DNA from 2 places in the Rhodococcus sacchari genome. Region 1 is predicted to be linked to the other one. Evidence: riboswitches for the same ligand, from Rfam matches in the RefSeq annotation. Region 1 holds a riboswitch; the other holds the start of a gene.
What was found. A riboswitch is a leader RNA that binds a small molecule or an ion and turns the genes downstream of it on or off. The one in region 1 is predicted to bind cyclic di-AMP.
Positions count from the first base shown of each region.

Region 2: it holds a riboswitch for cyclic di-AMP, as region 1 does, so the genes downstream of both, OED52_RS03775 (transglycosylase family protein) here and OED52_RS12355 (C40 family peptidase) in region 1, are expected to answer to the same signal.

Region 1 covers NZ_CP107551.1:2,713,280-2,723,662, reverse strand. The annotation lists gene qcrB (cytochrome bc1 complex cytochrome b subunit) at 1-21, opposite strand, end outside; gene qcrA (cytochrome bc1 complex Rieske iron-sulfur subunit) at 18-1,145, opposite strand; gene qcrC (cytochrome bc1 complex diheme cytochrome c subunit) at 1,142-2,014, opposite strand; gene ctaE (aa3-type cytochrome oxidase subunit III) at 2,079-2,693, opposite strand; gene OED52_RS12375 (ribonuclease E inhibitor RraB) at 2,866-3,327, shown strand; gene trpD (anthranilate phosphoribosyltransferase) at 3,390-4,463, shown strand; gene OED52_RS12365 (Lrp/AsnC family transcriptional regulator) at 4,619-4,894, opposite strand; gene OED52_RS12360 (DEDD exonuclease domain-containing protein) at 4,925-6,700, opposite strand; cyclic di-AMP (ydaO/yuaA leader) riboswitch at 7,162-7,327, shown strand; gene OED52_RS12355 (C40 family peptidase) at 7,343-7,915, shown strand; gene OED52_RS12350 (C40 family peptidase) at 8,168-9,184, shown strand; gene OED52_RS12345 (hypothetical protein) at 9,231-10,383, shown strand, end outside.
Region 2 covers NZ_CP107551.1:797,404-807,786, forward strand. The annotation lists gene OED52_RS03760 (hypothetical protein) at 1-358, shown strand, start outside; gene OED52_RS03765 (helicase C-terminal domain-containing protein) at 370-2,649, opposite strand; gene OED52_RS03770 (hypothetical protein) at 2,709-2,897, shown strand; gene OED52_RS03775 (transglycosylase family protein) at 3,075-3,671, opposite strand; cyclic di-AMP (ydaO/yuaA leader) riboswitch at 3,682-3,808, opposite strand; gene OED52_RS03780 (YccF domain-containing protein) at 4,137-4,529, opposite strand; gene OED52_RS03785 (hypothetical protein) at 4,526-4,768, opposite strand; gene OED52_RS03790 (cold-shock protein) at 4,957-5,364, shown strand; gene OED52_RS03795 (DUF2771 domain-containing protein) at 5,428-5,916, opposite strand; gene OED52_RS03800 (MFS transporter) at 5,919-7,604, opposite strand; gene OED52_RS03805 (glutaminyl-peptide cyclotransferase) at 7,695-8,510, opposite strand; gene OED52_RS03810 (DUF3027 domain-containing protein) at 8,647-9,561, shown strand; gene OED52_RS03815 (sacsin N-terminal ATP-binding-like domain-containing protein) at 9,563-10,383, shown strand, end outside.

The sequences.
Region 1 (10,383 bases):
GGATTGGGTTGAAGTACTCACGATCGACGCTCCCAGAAGGCCGGGCCGAGTGGCTCGATGAAGTCACCGTTGGCGACCAGGAAGCCCTCTTCGTTCACTGTAATCGGCAGCTGCGGCAGTGCGCGAGCAGCCGGACCGAAAATCGCCTTGCCGTACTCCAGGGCATCGAACTGCGACTGGTGGCACGGGCACAGGATGCGGTTGGTCTGCTGCTCGTACAGCGAGGTCGGGCAACCGAGGTGGGTGCAGATCTTCGAGTAGGCGAAGTAGTCGCCGTAGTTGAAGCTCTCCTGGCCCTTGCGCTTGACGACGCGCTCGGTGTCCTCGGTGCGCAGACGGATCAGCATGACGGCGTTGCGGATACCGCGCAGGCTCTCGAGCAGAGCGTGCTCGTCGCCGCGATCGGACTCGCGGAACGGGAACACCGTCTCCATGCCGCCGGCGTCGAGGTCCTCCGGACGCACCAGGACGATGTCCTGGGGACGGCCGGTGTCACGACGCAGGTAGATCGTCTCGCCCGGGTACCGCGGCGTCCAGCCCGACACCCACAGCGGCGACTCGCCCCGTTCCTTCCACGGATTCTTGATCAGGCCACCGAGCGGCATGATCAGGCCGAGGCCGAGGGCGCCGCCACCGAAGATGGCGGTGCGCTTGATCAGCTTGCGGCGGGGAAGGGTCGAGGTCTCCAGGGAGTCGGCGAGCTCCGCGACGATCGTCTTGCGATCGACCTCGGAGGAACCACCGTCGTGCCGATCCTGGATCGACACCTCCTCGGGGATGAACTTCTTGGTGAACTGCACCGCGCCGACACCGATGCCGAGGATCGACAGACCCAGGGTGATGCCGAGCATCGGGGTGTACAGGCTGTACCAGTCGTAGTCCTTCTCGCCGATGGATTGGTACTCCCACGGCCAGAACAGGTAGATCGCAATGAACGCGATACCCGACAGGCCGGCCAGGACGAACCAGAAGGCGACGTTGCGCTCCGCACGCTTCTCGGCGCGGGTGCCCTCGACGGGCCACCGGTCCTTGCGGAAGGCGACGTCGACCCCGTCCAGGTTCGTACCGAGGGTGACGAGATCGTCCCGGCTCATCTGGTCGAGGTTCTCGACAGTGTGCTTGTTCGGCGTTTCGCCGCCACTCATGACCTAGCTCCGATCCACAGTGCAGCGCCGACGACGGCAACCATGCCGACGACCCACATGGTCGGCCCCTCGGCACCGGGGCCGAAGCCACCGAGCCCGTAGCCGCCCGGGTTCTTCGTCTCGTTGGCGGACTTGATGTACGCGATGATGTCCTGCTTCTCCTCGACCGTCAGCTGGCGGTCGGAGAACTTGGGCATGTTCTGGGGGCCGGTGAGCATCGCGGTGTAGATCTGCTGCTCGCTCGCGGGCGCCAGCGGCGGTGCGAACTTACCGGACGACAGGGCGCCACCCTGACCGGTGAAGTTGTGGCACGACGCGCAGTTCTGGCGGAACAGCTCGGAACCGCGTCCGATGTCGTCGCCGCGCAGCGAGGAGGTGGCGATCTCACCGTTCTCGTCGCGGATGACCGTGGGGCCGCCGCCGTTGGCCTGGATGTACGCACCGAGAGCGTCGGTCTGGTGCGCGTCGAACTTCGGCTCCTTGCGCACGATCTGCGCTTCGTTGCGCGAAGCCGGCATACGGCCGGACGAGACCTGGAAGTACACGGCCGCCTCACCGACACCGATCAGGCTGGGACCGCGGTCCTGGACGCCCTGCAGGTTGACACCGTGGCAGGTGACGCAGGAGGTCTCGTACAGCTTCTGGCCTTCGCGGATCAGTGCGCTCTGATCGTCCTGCGCCGTCGCGACCTGTGGAGCAGGCGTCACAGCGGAGGCGATGAAGCCGGCGCTCAGCAGCCCGAGCGCGAGGACCAGCGCTCCGGTGATGCGACGGCGCATCTTGCGCTGGCGGCGGGACTTGGCAGCGGAGGCTGCCGAGGTTTGACCGGGCATGTCACCCTCGGAGGCGAGAGGTGGGGATGAACTCATCTGTATCCCTTTTTGTATGTCGGGACGGACTGGACGTCAGGGGGCTGCCTGTGCGTTCAGCTGGCTAACGGATGAAATAGATCGTGGCAAACAGGGCGATCCACACGATGTCGACGAAGTGCCAGTAATACGAAACGACGATGGCTGCAGTGGCCTGGGCAGGCGTGAACTTGCTGACCCGGGTACGGACCAACAGGAACACGAAGGCGATGAGGCCGCCGATCACGTGCATGCCGTGGAAGCCGGTGGTCATGTAGAACACCGAGCCGTACACGGAGCCGGGGATGGTCGTGCCGTGCTCCACCAGGTGGATGTACTCGTAACCCTGGCCGAGCACGAAGAAGGTGCCCATGGCGAGGGTGACGATGTACCAGCGGCGGAGTCCGAACACGTCACCCCGCTCGGCGGCGAACACGCCGAGCTGGCACGTGAAGGAGGACGCGATGAGGACCGTGGTCACCGGAACGGCGAGCCACAGGTTCAACTCGGTCGGAGGCGGAGGCCACATGCCCTCCGGCGCTTGGGCCCGCGCCACGAAGTACATGGCGAAGAGCCCCGCAAAAAACATGAGCTCACTGGACAACCACACGATGGTGCCGACGCTGACCAGGTTGGGCCGGTTCAACGAGTGCACGCGCTGTGTGATTGCAGATCCTGAAGTCCCTACTGCGCTCGTCACGCTGGCTAGTATGACCCGTCGTAGTACGTCTTGGGCAATCGGGGCCGAAATCGGCGCGTCCGTGCAGCTCCGGCACCGAAGTTTCACCAGGTGGACGCCCTGTGCCACCGAGCGGAAGCGATGCGACAGGGGTACGGAGGCGACGAATCGGGCGCCGTGCGAAGGTGGTCCCATGAGTACGGGGAAAGGCCTCGGGGCGCGGCTGCGCGCCCTCTTCGGCCGGCGCAGCGAACCGCTCGACGCGGCGCGTGACGATCTGGTCGTCGTCGTGTCCTCCTTCGACGACGCGGAGGCGTGCTCGACCGCCCTCGAACGCGGCTCCGGAGCCGAACCGCGGTGGGATCCGGAGGGCGAGACAGTCCTGCGTCACCATCTGTCCCTGCCCGCCGAGGGGGTGGACCGCGCCGCCGAGCTCGCCGCCCAGGACGGGTACACCGTCGCCGTCACCGATCGGCTTCCCGAGGAGGTCGCCGCAGCGGCGGAAGGCCGGGCCGCCCTCACCCTGCAGCGCGTGCAGGTCCTCGACGCGCTGCACTGCGCCCAGGAGAAGTCCCGCATGGCGTCGCTCGCCCAGCGGCTCGGCGGGACCGCCCTCGGATGGGACGCTCTGCAACCGCCGCAGAGCGCTGACTAAGCTGCTGTCCGGAGGGCACGCCGGTGCCCGGTAGGGAGCGATATGCGGCGGGGCAGGTGCGAATGAACGCGACGCGTGACGCGGACGAGGTGACGACGAGCTGGCCCGCCGTTCTCGGCGCGCTGACGGCCGGACGGGATCTGACCCGTGCCGAGGCGCAGTGGGCGATGAGCGAGATCTTCTCCGACAACGCCACCCCCGCCCAGATCGCCGCGTTCGGCGTCGCCCTGAAGATGAAGGGTGAGACCCCCGACGAATTGCAGGCCCTGGCCGACACGATGCTCGGCTACGCCCGGCTGGTGCCCGTGGACGACGACGTCGTCGACATCGTCGGCACCGGCGGTGACCGGGCCGGCACCGTGAACATCTCGACGATGTCCTCGCTGGTCGTGGCCGCGACCGGCATCCGGGTCGTCAAGCATGGCAACCGCGCGGCGTCGTCCAAGAGCGGTGGCGCCGACGTGCTCGAGGCCCTCGGCGTGCATATCGACCTCGGACCGGAGGAGGTCGCGCAGTCGGTCGCCGAGGCCGGGATCGGCTTCTGCTTCGCTCCTCTCTTCCATCCGGCGCTGCGGTTCGCGGCCGCGCCGCGCAAACAGATCGGTATCCCCACGGCCTTCAACGTGCTCGGCCCGCTGACCAACCCGGCGCGTCCGCGCGCGGGTCTGATCGGCTGCGCCTTCGAGGGCCTGATCGGCACCGTCGCCGGTGTGCTCGCCCAGCGCGGCAACTCGGCGCTGGTGGTGCGCGGCGACGACGGTCTCGACGAGCTCACCACGTCCACCACGTCCACGGTGCACATCGTCCGTGACGGCGAGATCCGGGTGGTCACCCTCGATCCGCGGGACGTCGGTATCGATCGCGTGCCGCTGGACGCGCTGCGCGGCGGTGACGCCGAGGAGAACGCCGCGGTGGCGCGGGCGTTGCTGGCCGGCGAGACCGGGCCGGTGCGCGACGCCGTCCTGCTCAACGCGGCCGGTGCGATCGCGGCCTTCCGTGGCATCGAGGGCCGGCTCGAGGACGCCCTCGCCGCGGGTATCGAGACCGCTGCGACCGCCATCGACAGCGGCGCCGCGGCGAAGGTGCTCGAGCGCTGGGTCGAGGTGACCAACCGCATCGCGCCCGCGCGCGACTGAGCGGGAGCGCTGTGACGACAGCGCTGTGACCGACAGCGCTGTGACCGACAGCGCTGTGACCGACAGGGCTGTGACCGACAGGGCTGTAGACAACGACAGGAGGGCCTGCACTCGACGAGTGCAGGCCCTCCTGTCCGTGTGTCCGGATGAGGCGGTCAGCTCCCGATGGAGAAGCCGGCCTCGACGTCGGCGCTCGAGTACGACTGGAACGCGATGTGGGTGACGGTGTTCGTCACGCCCTCCACCTTGTTGATGCCCCGGGTGACGACCTCGGCGATCTGCTCGTGATCGCGGACCCGGACGATGGCGACGAGATCGACGTCGCCCGCGCAGGAGTACACGGTGTCGACGCCGTCGAGATCGGCGACCGCCTGTGCGGTCTCGGGGATACGGTGTGCCTCGGCATCGATCAGGACGATCGCGTTGATCATGTGTTCTCCTTAGCCTTTCCGCGGGTGCTCTCAGCCTAAGCGGTCGGCGACCGCCGCGGAGAACGCCCCGTGGGCGGCGCGGGCCCCGCGCGCGAGCTCGGCCCACGCGCTCAACCGGCCCGCCCCGCGTACCGGTTCGCACCAGCCCTGGCTCGCCCGGACGATGCGGACCCCGTCGGCATCGAGCCAGCGGGCCACGAGGCCGATCTCCTCGGGGGAGGCGCCCCGCAGCGGGCCGGGGGTCGGCCGCACCGTCTCCGCCGCGGCCGTGATGGCCTCCACGACCGGCATCGGCGGCACCCGCCGCGGCGCCACTCCCGCGGAGGCCAGCCGACCCGCCCGTACGACCGCGAAGTCCCATCCGCCCTCCTCGCGGGGGCGGGCCGCGACCAGTTCGTCGATCGCGGCCAGCGCCGCGAGCCGCTGGGTGCGCCGCAGCGCGACGACCGTCGCGGCGACCCGGTCGCGCAGCCGCGCCGCGTTCTCGAACAGCTGGTCGCGCACGAGGGCCTCGAGCCGGTCCTGGATCTCGACGAGGGGGCTGTCGTCGGTTCCGCGGATCACCGCGCGCACCCGCTCGACCTGCGGGGCGTAGGCCGCGGCGTCCTGCACCCCGAACCGGGCGGCGGCGCAGCCCCCGACCGCGAGCGGCTCGCAGCGGTCCCCGTGGCGGCCGGTGCGGCCGATCCGGCGCGTGCAGGTCCGCAGCCCGCACAGCTCGGCGAGCAGCGCGGCGACGTCGGCGGCGTCCGCTCGCGCCGAGAAGGGCCCGATCGCGTCGGGACCGGGCGAGCGGCTCACGGCCAGGCGCGGGAACGTCTCGTCGGTGAGAACGATCCACCAGCCCCGCATCGGGTACTTCGAGCGCCGGTTGTAGGGCGGGGTGTGCGCGGCGATCAGGCGCAGCTCACGCACCCCGGCCTCGAGTCCGTGCGCGCACTCGACGTGGTCGATGCGCGTGGTGAGCGCGACCATCTCCCGCAGCCGTGGGCGCGTCTCGGAACCGGTGAAATAGGTGCGGACCCGCCGGTGCAGGTCGACGGCGGTCCCCACGTACAGCACCTCGTCGGACGGACCGCGGAACATGTAGACGCCGGGCCGGCGGGGCAGATGCGCGGCGAGGGCGCGTTTGGCGCGCTGCTCGGCCGTGACGACGGGCAGGTAGTCGCGCAGCTCGGTGAGGCTGTGGACGCCCTGGTTGCCGACCCGCTCGATGAGCGCGTGGAGGACGTCGACCGTGGCCCGCGCGTCGTCGAGGGCCCGGTGGGTGGGCCGGGTGGACACCCGGAACAGGTCGGCGAGGGCCGACAGCTTCACCGAGGGCGCCTCGTCGCGGCCGAGCACCCGGCGGGCGAGCTTGACGGTGCACAGCACCTGGAAGCGTGGCCAGGCCAGTTCGCACTGTGTGGCGGCCGCCTTCAGAAAGCCTACGTCGAAACCCGCGTTGTGGGCGACGAGCACCGACCCGGCGGCGAACTCGAGGAAGGAGGGGAGTACCTCTTCGATCTTCGGTGCCGCGTACACCATCGCGGTGGTGATGCCGGTGAGCTGGACGATGTAGGGCGGGATGGGCCGCCCGGGATCGACGAGCGTCGCGAATTCGCCCAGCACCTCGCCGCCGCGGACCTTGACCGCGCCGATCTCGGTGATGGCGTCCTCGCCGGATCGGCCGCCGGTGGTCTCGAGATCGACCACCACGAAGGTGGTGTCGTGCAGCGGGGTGTCGAGTTCGTCGAGACTCAGCTGGACTCCGGGTTCGAGGCTCCGTCGCGGGGAGGGGGAGTGCAGGGGCCGCGGCGAGGTCATGCGGCCGAGCCTAGGAAGCGGTACCGACACCCCCGGAACCGGCCCGGAAAGTCCGGTCCGGACGGGTCGGTGACGAGCATCACACCCCCTTCGGGGTGGCTGCCGGAAAGCGGAGGATTCTCATCCGAAACAGACCGATCGTCCTGCATGTCGGGCGACTCGGGCCGTCCGCTGCCGGCTGTCCGGGGCGGGTGTCCGGAAGTGGGTGCTGACCTGCGTGTCCACCGGGTCGGTGTGTCCGTCGGGCAGGAGGGGGTGGGCCGGTGGGACCTTCGGTAGGGGCCGGAATCGGACCGGTCGTTATCTCGTCGTTATCGAATGGTGGCCGTCACAGGTGCGGACGGGTGATTGCGCCGAACGGGGCGGGTCCGACCTCGGCGCGCTCGACTTCACCGATGCCGTTTCGTAATCTTCTCGAGACCAAGCGGAGAAGTTTTCCGGTCCACCCACGGGTCGGAGCCGCGCGGTTACCGCCTAATCGGCAGCTTTCCCATCGGAAGCGCCGAGCCGGGGACCCACACGTAGTACCTGGGGTGAATCCCCTCCGCCCCGTCCGGGCGAGGGGTAGGGCTGATCTTCCGGCCCGAACCCGTCAGCTAACTCGGTCGGCGGGTGAACGGAAGAAACGGAGAACATCCCCTCGTGGTCTCGAACACCAGCAAGCGTGCCGTCCGGCGCGCCCTCGTCGCCGGCGCCCTCGCTCTCGGAGCCGTCACCGTCACGGCCGGCCCCGCCATGGCGGAGCCCATCTCGATCCCCGGCATCGGCACCTTCGACCTCCCTGCCGGTGTGACCGTGCCGCCGGAGATCGCCAACATCCTCCCGCCCGCCCCGGAGAACGCCCCGGCCGCGCCGTTCAGCGCGCCCTTCAGCTCGGTCGGCCAGCGCGCCGCCGACGCCGCCCAGTCGAAGATCGGCTCCCCCTACGTCTACGGCGCTGCGGGCCCGAACGCCTTCGACTGCTCCGGTCTCGTGCAGTGGGCCTACAAGCAGGCCGGCCTCAACGTGCCGCGCACCAGCTACGAGCAGGCCTCCGCGGGCCAGGCCGTCAACATCTCGGACCTGATCCCGGGTGACGTCGTCTCCTTCTACGGCGGCAGCCACACCGGCATCTACATCGGTGGCGGCAACGTCGTGCACGCCTCGACGTCCAGCCAGCCCGTCAAGATCGCGCCGCTGTCCTCGATGCCCGTCGACGGAGCCCGCCGCTTCTGATCGACGCTGCGCCTGCGTCCAGCGCTTCCCGGGAGGGTGGATCCGGTTCGAACCGGATCCACCCTCCCGGCTTTCGCTCACCGGTCCTAGCGGGCTACCCACGAGTAGACACCGACCTGTGCTGTTCCGTAACCTGATCGAGACCTTTGGGAAAGGATGCGAACCCCCGTGGTTTCCGACAGGACGAAGCACACCGTTCGAACACCGGTCGCACGACCCGTTCGCACACCGGGCGCGCGACGATCCGGACGGCTGGCGCTGATCACCGCGGCCGTACTGCTGATCCTCGGGCTCGCCTCCGCTCCGGTCACCGCCGACCCCGTGGGGGAGAGTCCCACCGCCCGTCTCGAGCACCTCGCCGACCTCTCGCGCCGCTCCGAGCAGGCCTCGGAGGCTCTGCACGCCGCCGGTATGGACCTCGACGCCAAGATCGCGGCGCAGCAGGAAGCCGAGGCCCGCGCCGTCGCCGCCGACGAGGCGCTCGGCGCCGCCCGCGCCGAGATCGCCCGGTTCAAGCCCACCGTCGACAAGCTCGCGCGCGCCCACTACCGGGGTGCCCGCACCAACCGGCTCTTCGCCGTCATGGTCAGCGACTCACCGCAGCAGCTGCTCGACCAGATGGTGCTCCTCGACGTCCTCGGTGAACAGACCACCCGGGAGGTCGAAGGCTTCCGCGCCGCCACCGCCGCGGCGTCCGAGGCGGCCGTCGCCGCGCAACACGCCGCCGACGAGGCCCGCGCCGCCGCCGAGCAGGCCCAGCAGCTCCGCGACGACCTGCAGCGCAAGCAGGACGAACTCGAGCAGCAGATCGAGGCCGTGCTGAAGGCGTTCGAGGCCCTGAGCGACGAGGAGAAGGCCGCGCTCGCCGGCACTCCCTTCCCGCCGGGGCTCGACGAGGAGACGGTCCTGCAGCATCTCGTGCCGGGCGCCAACAGCGGCGCGCTCCGCGCCGCACTGTCCCGGATCGGCTCGCCCTACGTGTGGGGTGCGACCGGCCCGAACCAGTTCGACTGCTCGGGGCTGATGGTCTGGGCCTACCAGCAGGTCGGCAAGTCGCTGCCGCGGTCGAGCCAGGCCCAGGCGCAGGGCGGCATCCCCGTCTCCCGCGAGAACCTGCAGCCCGGCGACCTGGTGATCTTCTACGACGACGCCTCCCATGTCGGCATGTACGTCGGCGACGGCAACATGGTCCACGCCTCGACCTTCGGTGTGCCCGTGAAGGTGCAGTCCGTCGACAGCTTCCCCTTCCACAGCGCCCGTCGCTACTGACCCCACCGGCGCGGGTCGCAGCACCGCGCCGCCTTAGACTGGCGCGGTGCTCGCGCGTTCGTCCCCACCCGGCGGTACCCGCGGATGGGAACGGCTCGGCGTGGCCGGACTGCTGATCGCGCTGCTCACCGCCGGGGTGCTCCTCGTCGTCGGTCCCACGGAGACCACCGACGCCGACGCGGCGACCGCGGCGGAACTGCAGGTCCTGCTCGACGACTGGGCCCGCGCCGTCCGCGAGGGCGACGACCGGGCCCTCGGCACCCTCGTCGACGCCACCGCACCCGGCCTGTTCGAGTCCGAACGGCGTCGCCTCGCCGCGCTCTCCGCCGTGCCGCTCGCCGACTTCGGCTACGAGCTCGGACCCGGCCCCGAGCTGCCGGTGCCCGCCGATCTCGCCGCCCGCTACGGCACCGCCCCCGTCCGCGCCCACCGCGTGTACCTGCGGTACGCGATCGACGGCGTGGACGAGCGGCCCACCCGCCGGCCCGTCACCGTGCTGTTCGTGCACCGCCCCGAGGGCTGGCGGATCGCCGACGACGACCCCGACCTCCCGGACGCGGGGACCTGGCGTGGCCCGTGGGACCACGGACCCCTCCATCTCGCCGCGGCCCAGACCGCCGGGGGACGCTCCCTGGTGCTCGGCCATCCCGACGAGGCCGACCTCGTCGACGCGATCGCGGCGGAACTGCCCGCCGCGGTCGAGGCGGTGTCGGAGGCGTGGGGCGACGACTGGCCGCGCCGCGCCCTCGTCGTGGTCACCGGCTCCCGCGACGAGTTCACCCATCTGGTGGGGACCCGGCACAACGGCGACGAGATCGCCGCCGTCGCCGTGTCCGACGCCGTGGACCCGGAGCGGGGCACCGCCACCGGCCAGCGGATCGTCTTCAGCCCCGCCGCGAGCAGCCGCCTCGACGCCGACTCCCTGCGCGCGGTGCTCGGCCACGAGATGGTGCACGTCGCCACCCGCGCCCGCACCGTCGACGGCTCCCCGATGTGGATCCTCGAGGGTTACGCCGACCTGCTCGGCCGTGGCACCGCCGATCTCCTCGGCCGTGGCACCGATGTCACCGTCACCCCCGACGAGTTGCGCCGGACCGCACCGACCCTGACCGCCCGCATCCGCGCGGAGGGGGCACCCGACCGGCTGCCCGCGGACCCGGAGTTCGCGGCGGTCGACTCCGTGCTCGCCTACGAGACCG
Region 2 (10,383 bases), 1.9 Mb from region 1:
GGTCACCTTCGTCGGGCCCGCAGCCCTGCGGATCGCCGCGCCCCGCGTGATCGCCCTCGGCGGCATGCCGAACTGGTACGGCAAGCGTTTCGACCCCGACGGCACCGCGGTGAACCTGCTGGGGGAGGGGGCTGCGCTGCGTGAGGTGCTGCCGATGTGCGTCGCCGCCGAGGCGTCCTGGCTCGACGGCCGGCCGGCGACCGTCGTCTCCTACGGTGCCGACGGTCCGGTGCCGTGGCGGTGGGTGCGCGACGAGTTCCGGCCGCTCGATGCCTCCACGCTGCTCGGGCTGACCTTCGCCGTCGCCCCGGCTTCACGGGTGCTGGCGTCCCCGTTCGTGCTCGTGCGGCAGGACTGATCCGGTCCGGCTCAGTCGACCAGGGACACCGAACTGACCCGGTGCAGCACGAAGGTGCGCACCGAACCGGTCGCGGGATCGAAGGCCTGCAACTGGCCCCCGCCCACCGACACCGGATCGACGATCCGCCGCGTCGCGACCCCCTGTGCGTCCACGTAGCCGAGGGAGACGCTGCGCTTGGCGTGCACGGCCAGCTGCAGCAGGGCGAGGGTCGCGGCACCACCCGAACGGCTGCCGTCCCCCCGCGCCGACGCCGTCGACGACGCCGACTCGGCACGGTCCCCGGCCCGCAACGTGCGCACGAGCGTGTCGAGCTGCTCGTCGCTGGGGACGGTCGGGCCGCCGTACCGGGCCCGGGGCCGCGGCACGGACACCCGCGCGCCGCGCGGCCGCAGATCCACCACCGCGCCCGAGGCGTCCTCACCGGCCGGGGCGAAGCCCGCGGCCCGCAGCTCGGTGAGCACATCGGCCAGCGGCGCCTGCGAGATCGCGACGGTCGGCGCCACGGCCCGCAACGCCAGTGTCGCGGCGACGGGGGAGGACAGCACCTCCGCGAGCAGGGCGGGATCGTCGGCGCGCACGAACGAACTCGCCACCCCCGCCCGCAGGCGGCCGTGCCGGCGCGCGACGTCGTCGATGAGATAGGTGAGCGACTGCGGCACCGGTGTGCGCGAATGGTTCGCGAACAGGGTGTGCAGGTCGCTCGCGCCGAGACCGGCGTCGAGGGCGCGGCGCACGCTGGCGTCGCCGATGCGGTAGACCGTGGCGGCGCCCGCCGACTCGATGTCGGCCACCAGCGCGATCCGTTCGGCGAGTTCGGGGACGAGCGGGCCGGGTGCGACCACCGTCAGATCGGCCTGGACGAGCACGTGGTCGACGGGTTCGGGCAGTACCGCGGTCATCTCGGCCTCCGCGTCGCCGCCGTGGAGCAGCGCCTTGCCGGGCGATGCGAGGCAGCCGTGCGCGACGAGTCCGAGGAAGGTCGCCTCGCGGACGGTCTCGACCACCGAGACGGTGTCGAACCGCCCGGCCCAGCGGGGCCGCCGCCAGGCCGCGGCCGCCCGCAGCGCGCTCACGTCCGGACCGTCCGCGGGGATCTCGGACAGCACGTCGAGCAGCAGCCGCCGGTCGCGGGCGGCGGTCGGGGACTTCACCTCGTCGGACAGCGCGGCGATCGGCTTGTCGTTCGGGTCGCGGCGGCCGACGAGCCACGGCCGCCGCCCCAGATCGAGCCACGCCCCGGCGAGGACCGCCCATCGGTAGGCGGGGGAGGCGGCGAGCCAGGCGTCCGTCGCGGTGGTGGGCGCCCAGTGGTCGTCGTCGGAGGCCGGGGGCGGATCGGGCAGACCCCGCGCGATCAGTCCCGCGCCGGCCAGGACCTCGACGAGCAGCGCCGTCTCCTGGTCGTCGAGCCCGACCCCCTTGCCGAGACGGTGCAGTTCACGAACGCCGAGCCCACCGGCCCGCAGGACCGGCGCGGGTTGCTCGCCGAGCACCTCGAGCAGGTTCTCGCAGTGCCGCAGCAGTTCCAGGGCGGCACCGGCCGCGGTGGCGTTGACGTCGGTGGCCGCACGGGTGCGTTTCGGGGCGCGCGGCGGTGTGAGGGCGGCGGGTTCGAAGGGCGCGTCGTCGCGCAGGGCCTGACCCACCCGGTGGGGCAGTTCGACGGTCTCGTCGTCGAGGCGCAGCAGCAGACCGGCCGCGAGCAACTGCTGGACGGGCCGGTCGGCGGGAGTATCCGGCGCCGCGTCGCGGGTGCGACCCACCGGAGAGGTGCGCGAGAGGGTCTCGAGGATGCTGCGCTGCTCCGGCGGAAGTGCAACGAGCAGGTCGTCGAGCTCCGTGCCGGCCGGGACCGCGGTGTCCTCACCGCGTCCCACCCGCCACGGCACGGCGTCGACGGCGGCGGGAACGAGCCGCAGGGCGTCGTTCGGCCCCCACACCAGCAGCAGGGAACGGAGGGTGGCGAGGATGCGGTCGAGATTCTTCGCGCTGGTCCGTCCCGCGATCTCCTCGAGGACGGCGGCGCGCGGGACGGGAGTGTCGACGGCGCCGGCCCGGGCCAGCAGCTCGATGATCCCGAACTCGGCGGTGGTCAGTTCGTCGGCGGCCCGGAACACCGAGGCGCGTTGCTGGGCGCGACTCGCGAGGACCGACATACTCGCAGGTGGCGGCACCACGAGGTCGGGGCGGGCGCGCAGCGCGGCGGCCAGTTCGGAGTCGCGGCGACCGGCCAGCCAGAGGGCGAGCGAGTCCGGGACGGAGTCGGGAGCGGGCGTGGTCGGGGGCATCGGTTACAGATTAGAGACCTGCGGTAGCACGCCCCGAACTCACCTGACAAAATGAGCGCATGGCTACCTCTTCGAAAAAGCATTACGTGGACCACGGATGGCCCGAGCTGGTCGACGGCGAGCACGCCGTCACCGAGTTGTCGTCCACTCGCTCCGGCCCGCTCTCGCCCTACGGTGAGGACATGGAGTTCCCGCTTCCCGTCGAGGACCTGCCCTACACGCATCCCTACACGGTGATCAACCGCTGATCTCCGCGGACGGCGGTTCCCGCCGATCCCGATGCGAGCCGGACGCCCGGCCCCTCTCCCCGGAGAAGGGTCGGGCGTCCGTCGTATGAAACCGCGGTGAGGGCCGGACGGGCCCGGATACGGAAGGACCCCGCACCGGCCCGGTGCGGGGTCCTTCGTGAAGACGCTGGTGCCGGATTACTGCGCGGCCAGAACGGTGCGCACGGCGTCGAGGATGTTCGGGTCGAGCTCGATGCCCGCATCCTGCAGAGCGGTGACACCCTGCTCGAAACCGGCGAGGAGGTTCTGGACCTCGGCCGGGAGCTGAGCGACGTCGATGCCCGCGGGGAGCTGCGGGGTGACGGCCGGTGCGGGGGTCTCGACGATCGGCGCGGCCGGGACGGCGTCGACGGTGCGCGGCGTCGCGGCGCTGGTCAGGCCCAGGCTGGACGAGCAGGAGGGCCATGCGCCCCAGCCCTGGCCGGCGAGCACGCGCTCGGCGACGGCGATCTGCTGCTCACGGGTGGCCTGGTTGGCGGTGGGGGCGTACTGCGAGCCGCCGTAGGCGTTCCAGGTGCTCGGCGAGAACTGCAGGCCACCGTGGTAGCCGTTGCCGGTGTTGATGGCCCAGTTGCCGCCGGACTCGCACTGTGCGAGGCGGTCCCAGTCGGAGTCGGGAGCGGCGTTCGCGGTGCCGCTGAACGTGACACCGGTGACACCGAGGACGGCTCCGGTCAGCGCGAACTTGGCGACGGTACGACCGGTATTGGTGGGCTTGCGATGGCGTCCGCTCATGTCGGTTCCGTGTTCCTCTCCGTACGCGCCTACGAGGTCAGCTGTCGGGTTCGGGCTGAAGAGGTCGCCCGGCCGTCCTGCTCCGTGGAGCTGTCCGGCTTCACCCCGAGAACCGTCGCGAGCGGCGGTTCGGGCCTCCTGGACACCCGGCGGCGGTAGCCGCCCGGTTCCTGGGAGACCGGTGGGTCCCCCGTTTCCTGTCCCCGTGGATCGTTCGTCGGGACTTCCGGAACCGCGGGACAGGAATTTGGCGCGGCAGTTCCGGACCGGCCGAGCCAGGCGGTTCGGCCGGAAACGACGGTAACGGCTCGAGGCCCGAAGTGTCACCAATTGATAACGCACGCCCTCGCGGGCGTGCGTCGGTGTCCGGGATGGACCGATTTGCGAAGCTGCAGGTAGTGACCTTCGGGCACCCGAAAAGTCGTCCCGAGACCTGCTCGTTATGCCGCCGTTATGTGACCAACCTCACAGGTAACCTGGACGGCTGTCCACGGAGACGATGTCCTTGCCGAGCGGCATGAGGGAGATCGGCACCATCTTCAGATTCGCGACGGCGAGGGGGATGCCGATGATGGTGATCGCCATCGCGATCGCGGAGGCGATGTGCCCCAGAGCCAGCCAGATCCCCGCGACGAGGATCCAGATGACGTTGCCGATGAGCGAGGCCGCACCGGCCGTCGGCTTGTCGACCGTCGTCTTCCCGAACGGCCACAGCGCATAGACCCCGATCCGGAACGAGGCGATACCGAACGGGATGGTGATGATGAGGATGCAGCAGATCACCCCGGCGGCGAAGTAACCCAGGGCCAGCCACAGACCACCGAAGATCAGCCAGATGATGTTGAGCAGGACCCTCATGTGCGGTCTCCGTTCCGGGCGCGGCGGCCCGAGCGCAGGGCGAAGGCGATCGCCAGCACGAAGCCCAGGGGCCAGGCCAGCGTCAGCAGATACAGGACGAGGCCGGGCGTGCCGTCGGTGACCACGGGAGTGAGGAAGATGGCGGCGACGGCCAGCACACCGACGAAGAAGCAGACGATCGCGGCCTTCAGGAGGCCGTTATCCGGTGCGGCAGACGAATCCGAAGCAGATGTACCCACGTCACCACGGTAGTCCGCCCACGCCCGGTCGTGGCCGTCCGGTGCGCCGAGACGATCCGGGAGCGACGGGTGCGGCCGGGTACACTGGCATCGTCTACGCGTCCCACTCCGCCGAGTCGGGGCGCGTTGTTTTGCATGTGTCCATGGTGTCCGACGAGGGCACCAACGTCGAGGAGCGGGTGAGCGCGGTGCCGACCGGCAGGGTGAAGTGGTACGACGTCGAGAAGGGCTTCGGCTTCCTGTCCCAGGACGAGGGAGAGGACGTGTATGTGCGCGCCTCCGCGCTGCCGGAGGGAGTCGAGGCGCTGAAACCGGGTCAGCGCGTCGAGTTCGGCATGGCGGTGGGCCGTCGCGGGCCGCAGGCCCTGAAGGTGGAGATCCTCGAGCAGCCCACGCTGCGGCAGGGCCGCCGGGAGGCACCGGCCCAGCAGAAGCGGCGCACGCCCGACGAGCTGCACGGGATGATCGAGGACATGATCAAGCTGCTCGAGGCGGCGGTCCAGCCCGACCTGCGTCGCGGCCGCTATCCCGACCGCAAGACCGGGCAGCGGATCTCCGAGGTCATGCGGGCCATCGCTCGCGAACTCGACCACTAGAGCACCAACGGCAGCGGTCGCCGTCGCACGACGCGACGGCGGCCCGCTGCCGTTGTGGGGAGCTCAGAACGTCCGGATGGCCCAGACGGCGTGCGCGATCGGCTCGCCCGCCTCGTCGACCACGGCCGACGGCAGCTGGATCTCGACGCCGAGCAGCTGCAGCGCCGGGTCGCTGGGGACGGTCACCGCGCGCTGGGCACCCGCCTCGAACATCTGCCCGTCGAGGAAGGTCTGGCCGGTCCGCGTGTCGCCGTAGACGGTGATCATCCGCCACGGGGCGTCGGAGATCTCCGCCGGCAGCGACAGCTGCAGCGGGTAGCCGGCGGGAACGTAGAGCTCGCCGAGGGGGTGCTCCACACAGTCCTCGAGGTAGAGATTGCAGTGCTGGGCGGGGGCGACGGTCACCGTCTCGCCGTACGCGTAGGCCGTGATGGTCGGAAGGGCGGGCTCGGCCGAGTCGACCAGCTTCCAGACCGTGGCGGCCACACCGGCGGCCACGACCACCAGGGCCACCAGCAGCAGCGCAAGAGTCTTCTTCGTCCGAGCCTTCACGTTCATCGATTCCCATCTCCGTTGGTGGATCCACCGGCACCCGGACGGCGCCCGGCGGTCGCCTGGGCGGACACGTGCTCGGGACGCCGACCGCCGAATCCCGGCAGCAGTGTCCCCCCACGGTAGGACAGCGCGGTCTGGGCGAATCCCAGGACCAGCACCACGGAGACGACCGTGAACCCGAGCCACAGTTCGGTGGGCAGCAGAACCCCCATCGCCCCACCGAGCACCCAGCTGAGCTGGAGGACGGTCTCCGAACGGCCGAAGCCCGACGCGATCGACTCCTCCGGCAGATCCTGCTGCAGGGACGCGTCGAGCGAGACCTTCGCCAGCGCACTCGCGCAGGCCGCGACGAACGCGGCCAGCGCGGCGGCCAGGACGTTGCCGGTCGCGGCGACCACCGCGGCGACGATCACCACCGCGGCGGTGCAGCGCACGATGATCAGGGCGGGACGGCCCAGCGCGAGCCGCGCACCGGTGGCGTTGCCGGCGAAGTTGCCGACCGCGGCGGCCGCACCGACACCGCCGAGCATCGCCGCCTGCATCAGCGGATCCTGACCGGTGGCGTTCTTCGCCACGAACGCCATGAACAGGGTCAGGAAGCCGGTGAGCACCCGGATCGTGCCGTTGCCCCACAGGCCGGTGACGACCGCCCGGCCCAGCGGCTGGCGCCGCTTGCCGGACTTGGTGACGATCACCTCGGTCCGCGCATCGAGCACCTCGGTCCTCGCGTCGGCGTGGTACGACAGCGTCGCCGGCACCTCACCCTCGGTGACCTCCACCCAGGCGGGGATCCGCATGCTCAGATAGGCCCCGAAGGCCGTGATCGCCGCGCACAGCCACAACGCACCCGACGACCCGAACGCCCACGCCGAGGCCGCGGCGATCGCACCGGCACCGATGGTGCCGCCGACCAGACCGAAGACCGTCAGCCGGGAATTGACCCGCACGAGATCGATCTCGGGTGGCAGCACCCGGGGGGTGACCGCGGATTTGAGCACCGAGAACGATTTGCTCAGCACCATCATCCCCAGCGCCGCCGGATACAGCAGCCAGCTGTCGAAGTTGAACACCAGCACCACCGCCAGCACCGTGCGCAACGCGAACGAGGTGGCCAGCGCGACGCGGCGGCCGTGCTGCAGCCGGTCGAGCAGCGGGCCGATCAGCGGCGCGATGATCGCGAACGGCGCGATGGTGATGAGCAGGTACAGCGCGACCTTCGTCTTGTCCTCACCGGTCGCCGCCGAGAAGAACAGCGTGTTGGCGAGCGCGACGGCGATCGCCGCGTCGGACGCGAAGTTCGCCATCGTCGCGTAGGTGAGGGCCGTCAGACCCGACTTGTCGGCGCCGTCCGCGGTCGCGGCCCGACGGAAGGTCTGGATGCCCTTCGAGGTGAGCTCGCGGCTGCGCAGCGCCGCCACCCGCGTGACGGTGAGCTTGCGGGGCATGCGCGGGGCGCGCGGCGCGTCTTCGGCGGAGGAGTCGTCGGGCCGCGCCTCGCGATCCGGTCGCGCGGCCGACGCACCGGCGAAGCGACGGGTCTCGTCCACGGGATGCAGAGGCGGCAGGGGAGTGCGCCGTCCCGACACGCGGCGGGGCGGCGGATAGTTGCTGTACCCCGGATGCTGCGAACCCGGGGCACGGCGCTCCCCACCGTCGTGGGTGGGTCGCTCGTCCGGTTCCGTCACATCTTCGATTCTTCACCACGAGGCCGCGCTCGGAGCGCAAGGGCGGGACATGGGCTCGAGCACACCGCCCGTGCACGGCACGGGTGGATCTCAGGGCACGAACCGCACCTCGAAGACCGTCGGCCAGTACTTGCCGGTGACGAGGAAACGATCGGTCCCGGGGACCTGCGCGATGCCGTTGAGCACGTCCACTCCCGCATCGTCGGGCAGCGCCTCGCGTAGCGGCGACGCGTCGATGTGCGCCTCCACGTGACCGGTCTCCGGATCGATGCGCACGATCTCGTCGGTCTGCCACACGTTGGCGTACACCGAGCCGTCCTCGGCGCATTCGAGTTCGTTGAGGTTCGGCACCTTCCGGCCCTCACGATCCACCGTGACCCGGCCGATCTCGTCGAAGCCGACGGGATCACGGAAGGTCAGCTCGGCCGAGCCGTCGCTCATGACCAGGCGGTCGGGCAGTGCGCACAGCCCCCACCCCTGGCCGTCGTAGCCGACGCGGCGGATCTCGGCGAGGGTGTCGCGGTCGCGGACCAGCGCGACCTCGTCCTTCCATGTCAGCTGCCACAGTTCGTCGCCGACGACGGTGATGCCCTCCCCGAACAGGTCGCCCTCGACGGGAACCCGCACCCGCTCGTACTCCGCGAGCGTCACCTGCCCACCGTCGAGGTCGACGGGACGGGCCGCGACCCACGAACGGCCGACGCGCCCGGTGCCCTCGACGAGTTCACCGCCGTCGATCTCGAAGCCCTGCGTGAACGCCTCCGGGTCGTGGGGGTGGGTCGCCACGATCTCCACGCCGAGTTCGCGGGCGGGCGGCCCGGGATCGACGACGACGTCCTCGCCGCATCCGGAGAGGGACAGACAGATCGTCGCGAGGACCGCGGCGGAGGGGAGCAGACGGCGCACGCGCACATCGTGACATCCCCTCCGGGGCCGGTGCGGTACCGCCTTCGCGCGACCCGCGGACGCGGGAGCCGACAGGTCAGGCAGAATAGGCGGCGTGAGTGCTGCGTCTACTTCCGCTTCCCGAGGAACGAACCCCGTGGTCGATCCGGCGGTGCGCTCCGTACTCGCCGACGCGGTGGACATCGCCCGTGCCGCGCTCGACGAACTCGGGGACGGTGGAGTCGGCGCGTATCTGGGGGTGACGAGCGAGGACGACTGCGCGGCCACACACCGGTTCGCCGCCGATCTCCCCGGCTACCGCGGTTGGCAGTGGGCCGTCGTGGTCGCCGCGGCCCCCGACTCCGATCACGTGACGGTGAGCGAACTCGCGTTGCTCCCCGGCCCCGACGCTCTCGTCGCACCCGAGTGGGTGCCCTGGAACCAGCGGATCCGTCCCGGCGATCTCGGCCCCGGCGACCTGCTGGCCCCGATGCCCGACGATCCGCGGCTGGTTCCCGGCTACATGGAGTCCGGCGATCCCGCCGTCGACGAGACCGCGCTCGAGATCGGTCTCGGCCGCAAGCAGGTCATGAGCCTCGAAGGCCGCCTCGACGCCGCGCAGCGGTGGTTCGAGGGCGATCACGGCCCGAACTCGGAGATGGCGAAGGCCGCTCCGTCCTCCTGCTATCTGTGCGGCTTCTACCTGCCGCTGGCCGGTTCGCTGCGGGCCGCGTTCGGGGTGTGCGGAAACGAGTTCGCCGCCGACGGGCACGTGGTGCACGCCGAGTACGGGTGCGGAGCCCACTCCGACACGACCCTGCCGACCGGCGCCGGTTCGCCGATCTACGACGCCTACGACGACTCCGCGATCGAGATCGTCGACCTGCCCCCGGCCGGGAACACGACCGCCGCGACCGCACCGGAGACGGCCGCGCCCGCCCCCGCGGAGCAGGGCGAGGCGATTCCTGCGGAGCAGGACGAGGCTACGGCGGAGCCGACCGAGGTGATCGCGGACGAGTCGTCTGCCGAGACGGCCGCGGATGCGACCTCCGGACCGGAACAGACCGACTGACGTGCCCCACCGGGACCTCGCGGATCCGTTCGGAACCGCGGCGTTGCGTGAAGGCATCCTGTCGGCGTGGGCGTCCTCGCCCACCCGGCTGCGTGAGGATGCCGCCACCGAATCCGATTACGTCCGCGCCGGATACCGCGACCGTGTCCTGACCGAACTCGCGCAGAACGCCGCCGACGCCGCGGCTCGCGCCGAACTGCCCGGTGTGCTGCGGGTGTGGTGCGACGGCACCGGCCTCCACGTCGCCAACATCGGTGAACCGCTCGACGAACCCGGCGTCCACGCCCTCACCGCCCTGCGGTCCTCCGGCAAGACCGGCGGCGTCGGCCGGTTCGGGGTGGGTTTCACCGCGGTGCTGGCGGTCTCCGAGGAGATCGAGGTGCGCTCGCGCACCGGCTCGATCCTGTTTTCGGCCGACCGGACCCGCGCCGTGCTCGACGACCACGGCCTGACCGCCCCCGCGGCCGGGGTGCCGACGCTGCGGCTCGCCTGGCCCTCCACCACCCCGCCGGTGGAGGGCAGCGACACCGAGGTCGTGCTGCGCCTGCGCCCCGACGTCGACGCCGGCGCGCTGCTCGCCGCTTTCCGCGACGAGGCGTACGACATCCTGCTCGAACTCCCCGCGCTGCGCACCGTCGAGATCGACGGCGACGCCCTCGAACGCACCGAACACGACCTCGACAACGGGCTGCGCGAGATCGGGATCGGCGACCGCACCTGGTGGGAACACACCGGACCGTCGGCGCGCTGGCTCGTCCCCGTCGTCGACGACCGCGTCCGGCCGGTCCGCCGGGACGTCCTGCGCGCCCCCACCCGCTCCGA